Regions from separate parts of the Paenibacillus sp. FSL M7-0656 genome, predicted to be linked through region 1. Evidence: riboswitches for the same ligand, from Rfam matches in the RefSeq annotation. Region 1 holds a riboswitch; each other region holds the start of a gene.
The links. A riboswitch is a leader RNA that binds a small molecule or an ion and turns the genes downstream of it on or off. The one in region 1 is predicted to bind thiamine pyrophosphate.

Region 1 (3,162 bases):
TGTTCCTTCTTGCTGGTTGGCAATTCTCTCATCCTCTCTGTTTACCTTCGTAATTATAGAGATGAGGAAACCCTTCACATAAGTGAACATTTTGTGAACAATTATGATTTTTCCAATTTAAAATTGGATTTGACAACCATGTAGTACAGCTCTATGATATCCCTTAAAATGGTAGAACCATTCACTACATAAGGAGGTTTTTGATTGTGAGTTTTCAAAAGCGCATTGACCACGTCGGCATTGCCGTTCGTGATCTGGAGACCACGCTGCGTTTCTACACGGAGATCGTTGGTCTTGAATTGAAAGACCGGGTGACCCATACCAACGGTATCATTCAGCTCGCCTTCCTTGGCTTCAATGGAAGTAATGAGACTGAGATTGAGTTAATTCAAGGATACAGCGACAAGCTGCCTTCTGAAGGTACGGTGCACCATTTTGCGATCCACGTGGATGATCTTGATTCTGAGTACAAACGCATTCAAGCCACCGAAGCCGAATTTATCGACGGAGAGATTATCACACTGCCTAACGGTTACCGCTATTTCTTCATCTATGGACCTGAAAAGGAATGGATTGAGTTCTTCCAGCGCTAAGAATTGGAGCTGATTTCATGAACATTTTAATTACTGGCGCAGGCGGAAAAATTGGACGTGACTTGTCCCAACACTTGTCAGAGACATTTCACCTGCGACTAACGGATTTGAATATCGACAGACTGCATACGTATCAAGGGACAGGCCATGAGATCATGACACTGGATGTGACAGACCCCGAAGCCTGTCAGCATGCTTGCGAAGGCATGGATGTGGTTGTACATCTGGCGGGAGATCCTTCCCCGCATGCCGGATTTTATGAATCGTTGTTGGACATCAATATCAAAGGCACATTTAATGTATTCCGTGCAGCCAAGGACCAAGGTGTACGAAGAGTCATTCTGGCAAGCAGTGCACAGACGATCGAGGGGTATCCCATTGATGCTCAGGTCTATCCGGACATGCCGACACGCCCACGGAATTTGTACGGGGTTAGCAAATGTTTTGGAGAATCGCTCGCTTCCTATTTTGCGTATACCGAAGGTTTACAAAGTGTAGCAATACGTATAGGTGCATATGATGATTTTCAACCGGACGGACCCGTGCTGGAGGCAAGGGATATGAGCGCGTATATTAGTCCGGCTGACTTGTGTGATTTGATGTTCAAAGCAATTACAACTACCGATCTGGAACCCTTCACCATACTGCATGGGATCTCGAATAATCGGTTTAAACGATTAAATCTGGAAACCACTCAGAAACAGGTAGGTTATGACCCAAAATCCGATGCTTTTGCACTCAGTCAGATTGCCTTATATGATTCCCCACGATAATTATTGAAAATAACACATCCAAACAGGCTGTTATACATATGTATAACGGCCTGTTTATAACTTATACGTGTCCCTATCCAGTTCATGACTGGACAGGTCCTACCCTCTGGCCTATAATTACACCTAGTAATGCCCGTAACTTCATAGTTTCCCAGGGGAGTCGGAATTGGCCGGCTGAGAGTGTATCCCACCAAGATACTAACCCTTAGACCTGATCTGGATCATGCCAGCGTAGGAATCGGAGTATATCGAAATGGCACAGCCCTATGGCTGAACGCCACCTCTCTAACGCCTGCACGCGTCCCGGAATACGGGGCGCTTTTTTAATGTTCTTTTATATAGCCAGAGAGCTAAAAAAAGTGACGTTATCCAGATCTCAACTGGTATAAATCAGTCGATTTATGCAAGATGATTGGATATGAAGCCAAGGAGTACCCCGTGCCAACCGGCCGGACATACCGAAGGAGAGAACCACAGATGAAATGGCGTAAAACGATGGGATTGTTGCTCTTATGCGTGCTTATGGTGACTGTAGCCGCATGTGGTGGCAAAGAAGCTGCCCCAGCTGGGCAGAACGGCAACACAAATACGGAAAGCAGCAACGAAGGTGACACTGCCGCCCTGAAAGATATTAAAGTGGTGCTCGACTGGACACCAAATACGAATCATACAGGCCTGTATGCAGCTGTAGATCAAGGTTTTTATAAAGCCGAAGGCTTGAACGTGGAGATTGTACAACCAGGTGCCGGTGGCGCAGATACAATGGTTGCCTCCAATGAAGTGCCTTTTGGCGTAAGTTATCAGGAGAGTGTAACTCAAGCCCGCACACAGGGTGTTCCATTGGTCTCCATCGCAGCAGTTATTCAGCATAATACATCTGGTTTCGCTGCTCCGGCGGATCGGAATATCAAGTCACCGAAAGATTTTGAAGGTAAAACTTATGGCGGTTGGGGTTCCCCAGTCGAAGAAGCCGTGATGCAATCCATTATGGAAGGCGACGGAGCCGATGTATCCAAAGTGAAAAACATTAACATGGGTGACGCCGACTTTTTCACCGCAGTGAAACGAGACATTGATTTTGCATGGATTTTCTACGCTTGGACGGGTATTGAAGCCGAACTGCGCGGGGAACCGATCGACATGTTATATGTGAAGGATTATTCAGATGCATTGGATTACTACACGCCTGTCCTCGTAACAAACGAGCAAACGATCCAAAACGACCCTGAGTTGGTGAAAGCATTCCTGAAAGCCACCTCCGAAGGGTATCAATACGCAATTGATCATCCCGAAGACGTAGCCAACATTCTGATCAAGGCCGTACCGGATCTGGACAAAGACCTCGTACTGGCAAGCCAGAAATGGCTCAGTCCGAAATACACGGATGACGCCCCGCGCTGGGGTGAGCAAAAACAGGAAGTGTGGCAGAACTACACCGACTGGATGTTTAGCAAAAAACTGCTTGATGAACAGATCGATGTGAGCAAAGCATATACAAACGAGTTTTTACCCCAATAAAATTTCTCATATAAAACGAACTTAAATTTTACACGAGGACGGAGAGGACAGAAATAACGTGAAAAAGCGAAGCGGTCGCCTTTATCACCGGATTTTCCCTTTAGAGAAAGGGAATCAAAAAAATCTGGGGATAACAGCGATTGGAAGGTTATTCTGTCGTCGAAGTGGCAAGTGTAACAGTCATTAGTTCATTTTATATATCACGAAAGGAGCCGTGATCTCTCATGGCAAGCACACTACTTAGTATTCAGGTTATCCCGAAAACGCCAAATGGCGAG
Region 2 (3,162 bases), 3.1 Mb from region 1:
ATTCTGGAGCGTAGATAACGCCGGCGTTAAAAATGGAGATACGGTCATTGTGCTCGGCTGCGGCCCGGTCGGACTCCTGGCCCAGAAGTTCTGCTGGCTGAAAGGAGCTAAGCGGGTCATAGCCGTCGACTATGTCGATTACCGCTTAAAGCATGCGAAGCGAACAAACCATGTGGAAATAGTAAACTTCGAACAGGATAAGAATATTGGGAACACTCTCAAGGAAATGACCAAAGGCGGCGCCGATGTTGTCATTGATGCGGTAGGAATGGACGGCAAGATGAGCGATCTTGAATTTCTAGCCAGCGGTATGAAACTGCAAGGCGGCACCATGAGCGCATTTATCATTGCATCTCAGGCTGTTCGCAAAGGTGGCACCATTCAAGTCACTGGGGTATACGGCGGACGTTATAACGGATTCCCGCTCGGTGATATCATGCAGCGAAACGTGAATATCCGTTCCGGACAAGCTCCGGTCATTCACTACATGCCATACATGTACGAGTTGGTTACGTCTGGCAAAGTGGACCCTGGCGACATTGTTACGCACGTCATTCCGCTCAGCGAGGCCAAACGGGGCTATGAAGTGTTCGATACAAAAACGGACGATTGCATTAAAGTCATCTTAAAGCCTTAAATATGAATAGATACATGGGAGGACAATCTGAATGGATTCCACTTACGCTTTGCATGAGATGCTCGAGGTGCATGAAATAGCTGCGTTCAAGACGGTTTGTATGACTAAATCCAAGACCATGCAAGCTCTGGTAACCGACCCGGAGCTCAAGCAAATTTTGCAACAAGATGCGATATTATCACAACAGCAACTTCAGGAGCTCGGTGAAGTGCTGTCTAAAGCGACTGTATAGGAGATAAAAAATGAACCCAATATTAGAACATATGACTGGTCTTAATACGTTGACCGATGACGTAATCGCAATGGATTTTTTGATGAACGCCAAGAGCAGTGTCAGAAACTACGCCATGGCTGTGACCGAATGTGCCACCCCCGAAATCAAACAAATTTTGATGAAACAGCTCGATGAAGCGATAGACTCTCATGAAAAGATATCAAATTACATGGTGCAGCATGGCTTATACCACCCTTACCATATTGCAGAGCAAATTCAGCTCGATCTGAAAAACATTCAGACTGCTATGAACATTCCGTCCTGACACCCTTTTTGATTTTAGCCAGAGACTTCAGAGAACAAAATGTTCCTATGTCAAGAATTTCAACAATAATAAAAGGCGGATACACTCCGCCCTTTTTTCGGTATCATCACGAAACACGCTTATACAAGCGTTCCTTTACTTAATTTCCATCCTGAGACTGTTTTATGGACGCTGCTCTCAACTTTAATTGACTACAGTGAACTTAAGGCTCCAGCCTCCATGACATCTCCCAAAAATCAAGTTCAAAGCGACTGCACATCACGAAAATATCTTCCATCCGTTGGTACGTTCCCTCGCTACAGCCTTCTAATAGCTTATCAGTTAACGTCACTAGGGATTGATTGTTGCTGTTGTATTCAGAGGAAGCATATCCTGTGATCCACTCTCCGTAAAAAGGATGCTCAGCTGCACCTGGCTTTTGGGCAAGGACTTGACCAATCTCTGCATAGCTCCATGAGCAGGCCAGAATGGATACAAGTACTTCTGCTATGCCACCCGCATGGGAAACAGAGAGCATATAGTTAGTATAGGCTGCATTTTTCAGGGCAGGTTTTACCTGGAAAACATGATCCTCTGTAATTCCTAATCGCTCCATATAAGAACGATGAATTTTCATTTCACCATTCAGGATGTTATCTACGTTTTCACTAAAAAACTGCATCAATTTGGGGTCGTGCGACTTGACAATACCTAGTGCAAATACGCGGGCATAATCGAACAGGTACAAGTAGTCTTGTAGCAAATAATAACGAAATTGTTCAACCGGTAAGGTACCATCTCCGATTCCTTTAACAAAGGGATGCTCGAGACATTCCTTCCACACGGGCTGTGCGGCCTGATATAGTCTCTCTGAAATAGTCAACATATGTTCCTCCAATTCATAATGTACGTATTTAAAAACAAAAAAACGAAACATCCATAGGATGTTTCGCAGACAAATACACTAAAACAAGGGGGTTCGCATGAGCTACCCAAGTACAGCGTTTCATCGTTGCATCCCTACGTTGGCATTATCCAAATCAGGTAAGGTCGGTTTAACACCCTCTCAGCCGGTTAAGGCTCCCTCGCAAACGGTTGTATGTAGTTGATTACTTTCTTATCCGCATAAAAGAAAAAATAACATCTATTTAGTATATCAAGGGCTGTTAAATATAGTCAAGGCAGATTGTATCGCCCTCATCAGCTTGAGTGACGTATGTAAACGATGAAAACCATCACAACAATGGTTGAGTTTTAGCCACTGTTATGATGGTTTCTATTCTTGCAACTACTGCCGATGGTTTAATGCCCGAGTTTGTTCTTTCCCACAAAAGTGAGTATTCCGTACTGGGAAGTGTTTCTCCAGCTCTCATTGGTCGTATCATTCCATTTAGCTACGCTCTGCTTACCTCCGCCCTGGTTGTCGTTAATTTGAAGCTCGAAGCCGAGAACATTTCCTGTTTTGGGCGTCAATGATTGTAAATGAATTCTGGCTTCTACGAGGTATCCTTTATTCGTTTTCTTCACAGCACTTACAAGGCGTCCGGGTGAGGCACCGCCTGCAAAGGTTCCTACATTGTCTGCACTGATTCTGAACTGGGCATCATCATATTGAAAATACGGTGTGCGCTGGTGATTCTCGTCCAGGAAAATCTCAACCGAATCCTGATCCCATGGGTTGATGCTATCTGTGATGATGTTTGGATCAGTGACGTCGATCAGCAGGTATAGATATTCACCTGACCACATTGCGCGAGCCACTGCCTCTGCACCTTCGCTTTGGTTCAACCGGTTTACTTCAAACGGTGCAACCTTATTCCATGATGTGTCTTTCTTCCCATCAATCTGAACAATCCCTTGTACAGCTTGTGCAGATTTGGGCATAGGGGCAAGCTGAATCACGCCGTATTTGCTTGTATCCTGTTCCTGAGATTGTGTTCGATCATTCCAGTACAGTGGATTATAAGGTTGTGTCCCACTTATACCGCCATCAGTCACACGGATATC
Region 3 (3,162 bases), 3.5 Mb from region 1:
GTTCTTCTGAGCTTTTGCCAGCGAGCAACTCAGCGATAAGCCTGCCTGTTATCGCACTAAGCAAGATACCGTTGCGGTAATGTCCAAAGGCGGCAAACAACCCGGGAATACTCTTGCAAGCACCTATATAAGGCAGTCCATCGGGAGTTGCCGGTCTTACGCCTGCCCACGCTCGTATAAATTGTGCTTCCTTCATCCCAGGCACCCAGTGGGTAGCCGCTGTTAGCAGCTTCTGAACACCCTGTACAGAAACGTTCAAATCCGTTCTGCCTGGCAGACTGGTTGCCCCAAGCCAAACCTCTCCATTGGCTTTGGGAACAATATAGATATCCTCTGCATACACCGTTCTATCAGGTCTGTACCCTGCATGTTCATCTGAGAACTGAACCGCGGCTATTTCACCTTTTACCGACCACACAGGCAAGCTCAGATTCACATGTCTCATCAACTCTTCACTCTGTAATCCAGCCGCTATAATGACATGTTTGCATTTCATCTCACCGATCGATGTGGTGATCCCCTGCACACCGTGTTCGTTTGCTTGCACACGTATATCCTGTATGTCCTCCATAACCCGTGCTCCCAATGCTTGAGCGGATTCAGCATATGCCTTCGTTAGATGGACAGGAAGAATCTCACTCTCGTAAGGTCTGTAGTAGGCTCCATACGTATCTCTGTTAAGCCATGATGCCTCCTGTTGCACAACGGAACGGTCCCACCACACCTCATCAGCAGAAGCAGACAACGCAGACTTCCGATTGTCCTTATAACTACTTAATTCACTGTATGAACGAAAAGGAGTTAGGAATCCGTGGCGTTGCAGACCAGTCTCTACCTCACTGAGTGTAGCCATTAGCACCTGTTGCTCGATAAGTAACTGCCTGCTCTGCCTGGCAAGCTTAGCCATCAAAGGATGAGCAAAATCCTCACTGACTGCTGCCAGCATCCCAGCCGCTGCGCAAGAAGTCCCTCCTGCAATCGCCGAACGCTCCAGTAACAGCACATCCTGTCCACGGGAAGCAAGCTCATACGCAATGGCACATCCAACAACGCCTCCGCCTACAATAATCGTTTCTGCATAAATCTTATCCGGTCTATCAGTAATGATCTTTTTCATCCTCTCATCTCCTTGATTCAGCGGCTCAAACTTTCTGTAGCAACGATAGCCTGCCTAAATGATTCAGCGGCTCGATCCGGGGAATCGCTCGCCCATACATTCGAAATCACAGCGACTCCCTGTGAGCCTGCAGAGCGAATAGCGTGAATGTTTCCCGGTTCGATGCCCCCAATCGCCATGACAGGAATGGAGACACCAGAGCACACTTCAGCCAGAGCATATAATCCTCTTGGTTCAAGATCAGGCTTACTGTTGGTTGAGTAGACATGCCCGAAGAAAAGGTAATCGGCTCCCCGTTCTTCAGCGATTTTTGCCTCATCGATTGAATGAACAGATACACCCAGACGAATTCGCTGGACATTGCTTATAACAGCAGGGTTGTAGTTACGTATAGCCTCTTGCCCCCAATGTACACCGCCATAGATGTCATTCTGTGGTGGCAGTTCTGAACCATTGATAACGATGCGACAAGACGGAACGCCAACACCACGCAGACTTTCAGCCCAACCGATCTTTTGTTGCCACGAGAGTTGTTTCTCTCGTATATGGATGTAGTCCACCCATGGCCAAACGTCCTTTGCAACTTTTACAAAAGATGCTTGATTCCCTACACCCGTAGATACAACATGCAGTTCAAATGATCCGTGTACACGTTCATGAGAAATTACCGTACTTTTCATCTCCTTCCATGCGTGAATGCTATGAAAACACAAAAAAGCCACTCCCGTAGGGGAGTGGCTGCGTATTAATTATAGGACCAGATGACTGACTGATACATACAGTTCATTTCGTGCAATAAAGCTATAGACCTTATAGCCATAACGTTATACACGCAACTGCATGTTTCAATTTACTAAGCAAGACGGTTGAATTCTTTCGAATTGCCATTTGCTCACGTCATTCACTGAAACCCGCTCGCCACTTCCCTACGCTGGTATGATCCAGATCAGGTGCAAAGGGTCCGGAATCGCATTCTTCCATCTCAGCCACATCGTGCGGCCCCCCTAGTGTTCATATGAAGTTGTAGCCTATGTTACCATAGAAGGATTTTTTTGTCACCGTTCATTTCTATTAAGCGTTGCTTGAATTGTCTAGTTTTTCTCAGACCATTCTTCAACATTCCATGTTTTGGTAACCCAACCCTCGTAGAAATCAGGTTCATGAGATACCAGCAACACCGTTCCCTTGAATTCTTGCAAGGCACGCTGTAACTCAGCTTTAGCTGTGACATCCAAATGGTTCGTCGGCTCATCGAATAGAATCCAGTTGCTTTCACGCATCAAGAGTTTGCATAGACGAACCTTGGCTTGCTCTCCACCACTCAGCATGTTAAGCGGACGGGTAATGTGCTCATTTTTCAACCCGCAGCGAGCGAGATGACCCCGGACTTCATTTTGGGTCAAATGTGAAAACTCATTCCACACATCCTCAATCGGCGTGATATTCCCAGCACGAACTTCCTGCTCAAAATAGGCCGTTTCGAGATAATCTCCCAAGAAAGTCTTTCCACTGAGTGGAGATATTTTTCCCAGGATGGTTTTCAGCAGTGTTGATTTACCCACACCATTACAACCTACGATGGCAATTTTTTCACCACGTTCAATTGTCATTGTCATTTTAGGCAGCAAAGGATACGTATATCCAATTTCAAAATCAATGCCCTCAAAGACCGTTTTGCTGCTCGCGCGGGCATCCTTGAATTTGAACGTTGGTTTGGCCGCTTCATCTGGACGATCAATACGTTCAATTCTGTCCAGTTGCTTCTCCCGGCTCTTCGCTCGACCAGAAGTTGAAGCACGTGCCTTGTTACGCTGAATGAAATCTTCCTGTTTCTTGATGTACTCTTGCTGTTTCTCGTACGCATCAATATGCTGGGCTTTATTCATATCAGCCATCTCAAGGAACTTGTTATAGTTCGCTGCATATCGCGTTAATTTGGCAAATTCCAAATGATAAATGACATTTACGACTTCATTCATGAATTCCGTGTCATGAGAGATTAACAGAAAAGCGTGCGGGTAGTCCTTCAGGTAACGTGACAACCA
Region 4 (3,162 bases), 240 kb from region 1:
AAGCCGTTCTTCTCTGCAATGACAGAGAGAAACGGCTTTATCTCTATTTCAGACTGCCCAGCTTGCGCTGTACCGGCGCCTAGGAGCGTGTCCGATATTCCTCGGCCTTTTCCTGCATCCCGGCAGCTACAGCCTCATTCTCGGACAATTCTTTATCCGCGGCAAAGGCACGAATGTCCTGCGTAATGCGCATACTACAGAACTTCGGTCCGCACATGGAGCAGAAATGAGCTTCTTTGGCCCCTTCTGCTGGCAGCGTCTCATCATGGTAGGATAGCGCACGTTCCGGGTCCAGTGACAGGTTGAACTGGTCACGCCAACGGAACTCGAACCGCGCTTTGGACAATGCGTCATCGCGGCGCTGAGCACGTGGATGTCCCTTCGCCAGATCGGCGGCGTGGGCCGCGATCTTGTAGGCGATGACCCCTTCCCGCACATCATCCTTGTTGGGCAGGCCCAAATGTTCTTTTGGCGTAACATAACAGAGCATCGACGTGCCGAACCAGCCAATCATGGCTGCCCCAATGGCGGATGTGATGTGATCATATCCTGGCGCAATGTCGGTCGTTAGCGGCCCAAGTGTGTAGAACGGTGCTTCTTTACAGATCTCCATCTGCAAGTCCACATTCTCCTTGATCTTATGCATCGGCACATGACCCGGGCCTTCGATCATCACCTGCACATCATGCTTCCATGCGATCTGCGTCAGTTCCCCAAGCGTGGCCAGTTCCGCCATCTGAGCTTCGTCATTCGCATCGTAGATACTGCCTGGACGAAGTCCATCTCCCAGCGAAAACGCTACATCATACCTTTTCATAATCTCGCAGATTTCTTCAAAATGGGTATACAAAAAATTCTCCTGATGATGCGCCAGACACCATGCTGCCATAATGGAACCGCCCCGAGACACAATGCCTGTCATTCGCTTGGCGGTCATGGGGATATAACGCAGCAGTACACCTGCATGAATCGTAAAGTAGTCCACGCCCTGCTCTGCCTGCTCAATGAGTGTGTCACGGTACAACTCCCAGGTCAGCGCTTCCGCTTCGCCATTCACCTTCTCCAGCGCCTGATACAGCGGCACCGTACCAATCGGCACAGGTGAATTACGGATGATCCATTCCCGGGTGGTATGAATGTTTTTGCCTGTGGACAGATCCATCACCGTATCCGATCCCCATCGTACCGCCCAAGTCATCTTCTCGACCTCTTCCTCAATGGAGGAAGATACGGCAGAGTTACCTATGTTGGCATTGATCTTCACGTGAAAATGACGACCGATCAACATCGGCTCACTCTCCGGGTGATTGATGTTGGATGGCAGAATGGCCCGTCCACTCGCCAGCTCCTGTCTCACAAATTCCGGCTCCACGCCTTCACGAATGGCGGCGAATTCCATCTCAGCCGTAATGACTCCCTGTCTCGCGTAGTGCATCTGAGTCACACAGCGTCCTGTCTGTGCTCGTAGCGGTTTTCCACGCAATCCAGGGTACTCTTCGGCTCCAGCTCTCTTTCCCCCGGGCTTCAGTCCGTTATCCTCCGGTTTAACCATACGGCCCTGATAAGCTTCAACATCGCCGCGCTCTGTGATCCAACGAGTGCGCAGGGCTGGCAGACCTGCGCGGATATCCGCATGAAATTCGGGATCGGTCATGGGGCCGCTCGTATCGTAGACACGCAGCGGTTCGTTATGCTCCACCCCTTGGGGAGTATTCGTGTCATGAAGGGCTATCTCACGTTCCGGTACAGCAATGTCCGGCCGTGAGCCCTGAATGTAGACTTTGCGGCTACCCGGAAAGGGCTGAACCCGTCCGGCCGCCCCTGTTTCTTTTTCCACCTGCTGATCGTTATGTTCCTGTTCCATCGCTTGTTGTCCCGTTTGATTTCCTGTACTCATGTTCGCTTGTCTCCTCCTCAGTGTTCGTCGCTTGTTTGGTTGGGATCGTCATTAGCTCACTTACGTACCTGTCCCAAATCATGCGCAATGCAGAGAAGAAAGAGCGATCCTACACCAGACCAGGGGAGACACTTTTCATGTACAGTTAACAACAGACGGAGGCTGCCACAGATCATCGATCTATAAGACTTCCCTCCTCATCCAAGCCCACTTCCGCAGGTTAGTGAAAAAGAAGCCCATAGAGTCCGCACTATATCGCCCGTTCCCTGTATATAAAAAAGCCGGTCCCCGAAGGAACCGACTTTTATGTCCATCACCAATAATGCACCTTTATGCAGCTCCTTAACGGAGCCCTACAAGGGTCACATCATGTGGTGGTTGTGGTCATATCGCCGATTACTTCCCTACGCTGGTATGATCCAGATCAGGTGCAAAGGGTCCGGAATCTCATGCGATTCCGTCTCAGTCCGGACAATTCGGACTCCCCCAGTAACGTTAATAAGTTGCGGCTTACATAAGCCGCTGTTCATATTCAATGAAGCTGGCCCCGTTGGGCCGTCCATTACAGAGTAGCGCAACCGGAACATAAAAACAACCTTTATATTCCAAATAATCAAACTCTATTGGAGAAAAAACTTACCTCAACATCAGGATAACATGAGCCCCATTTGCGTAGCAGCATCCTTCAACACAGGTGCGTATTCATGCAATGTCTCCTGCGAGAGTCGACTGACAGGTCCTGAGACCGAGAGCGCAGCTGCAATATTGCCTCTGCGATCCATAATCGGTACAGATACCGCGGCAGCTCCCGGCTCACGTTCCTCATAACTCGTCGCATATCCGTTATCCCGGATATCTCCCATTTGCGCCAAATACACTGCCGGATCAATAAACACCGGCCATTCAGGCCCGTTCATCAGTTCTTCACGATCCTCGTCCGTGGCAAACGCCATCAGGACTTTGCTGGAAGCGCCCACAGACAGCGGCAGTCTAACACCAACGGGGGCAACTCGGCGAATCGCCTGATCACTTTGCACAGCCTGAATCCGAATCCGTTCACTGCCATCACGCAGGTACAGACTCACGGTCTCCCCCAATCGATCTCTCAGTCGCTCCATCGCAGGCAACAGCAGAATAGCGGGATCATCACTGCGGGACATATGAGCTGACAGCTCCCAGATTCGGATGCCAAGTCGGTACTTCTCTGTTGCTGCATCGCGGATCACGAACCCTCGATCCTCCAGCGTAGCCATCAAGCGGTGGAC

Region 2: linked by a shared signal. The riboswitch ahead of tenA (thiaminase II) and the one ahead of MHI01_RS16360 (ABC transporter substrate-binding protein) in region 1 are both predicted to bind thiamine pyrophosphate.
Region 3: linked by a shared signal. The riboswitch ahead of MHI01_RS00940 (thiamine phosphate synthase) and the one ahead of MHI01_RS16360 (ABC transporter substrate-binding protein) in region 1 are both predicted to bind thiamine pyrophosphate.
Region 4: linked by a shared signal. The riboswitch ahead of thiC (phosphomethylpyrimidine synthase ThiC) and the one ahead of MHI01_RS16360 (ABC transporter substrate-binding protein) in region 1 are both predicted to bind thiamine pyrophosphate.

The regions. Positions count from the first base shown of each region.
Region 1 is NZ_JBBOOT010000001.1:3,713,940-3,717,101, forward strand. Features, by position in the region: gene MHI01_RS16345 (hypothetical protein) at 1-32, opposite strand, end outside; gene MHI01_RS16350 (VOC family protein) at 207-593, shown strand; gene MHI01_RS16355 (NAD-dependent epimerase/dehydratase family protein) at 611-1,366, shown strand; TPP riboswitch at 1,510-1,622, shown strand; gene MHI01_RS16360 (ABC transporter substrate-binding protein) at 1,844-2,884, shown strand; gene MHI01_RS16365 (thiamine-binding protein) at 3,109-3,162, shown strand, end outside.
Region 2 is NZ_JBBOOT010000001.1:586,367-589,528, forward strand. Features, by position in the region: gene MHI01_RS02560 (zinc-dependent alcohol dehydrogenase) at 1-637, shown strand, start outside; gene MHI01_RS02565 (hypothetical protein) at 669-869, shown strand; gene MHI01_RS02570 (spore coat protein) at 880-1,176, shown strand; gene tenA (thiaminase II) at 1,379-2,041, opposite strand; TPP riboswitch at 2,155-2,252, opposite strand; gene MHI01_RS02580 (endo-1,4-beta-xylanase) at 2,458-3,162, opposite strand, start outside.
Region 3 is NZ_JBBOOT010000001.1:226,765-229,926, reverse strand. Features, by position in the region: gene thiO (glycine oxidase ThiO) at 1-1,117, opposite strand, end outside; gene MHI01_RS00940 (thiamine phosphate synthase) at 1,135-1,797, opposite strand; TPP riboswitch at 2,024-2,133, opposite strand; gene MHI01_RS00935 (ABC-F family ATP-binding cassette domain-containing protein) at 2,209-3,162, opposite strand, start outside.
Region 4 is NZ_JBBOOT010000001.1:3,469,350-3,472,511, forward strand. Features, by position in the region: gene thiC (phosphomethylpyrimidine synthase ThiC) at 80-1,864, opposite strand; TPP riboswitch at 2,282-2,395, opposite strand; gene MHI01_RS15280 (IclR family transcriptional regulator) at 2,545-3,162, opposite strand, start outside.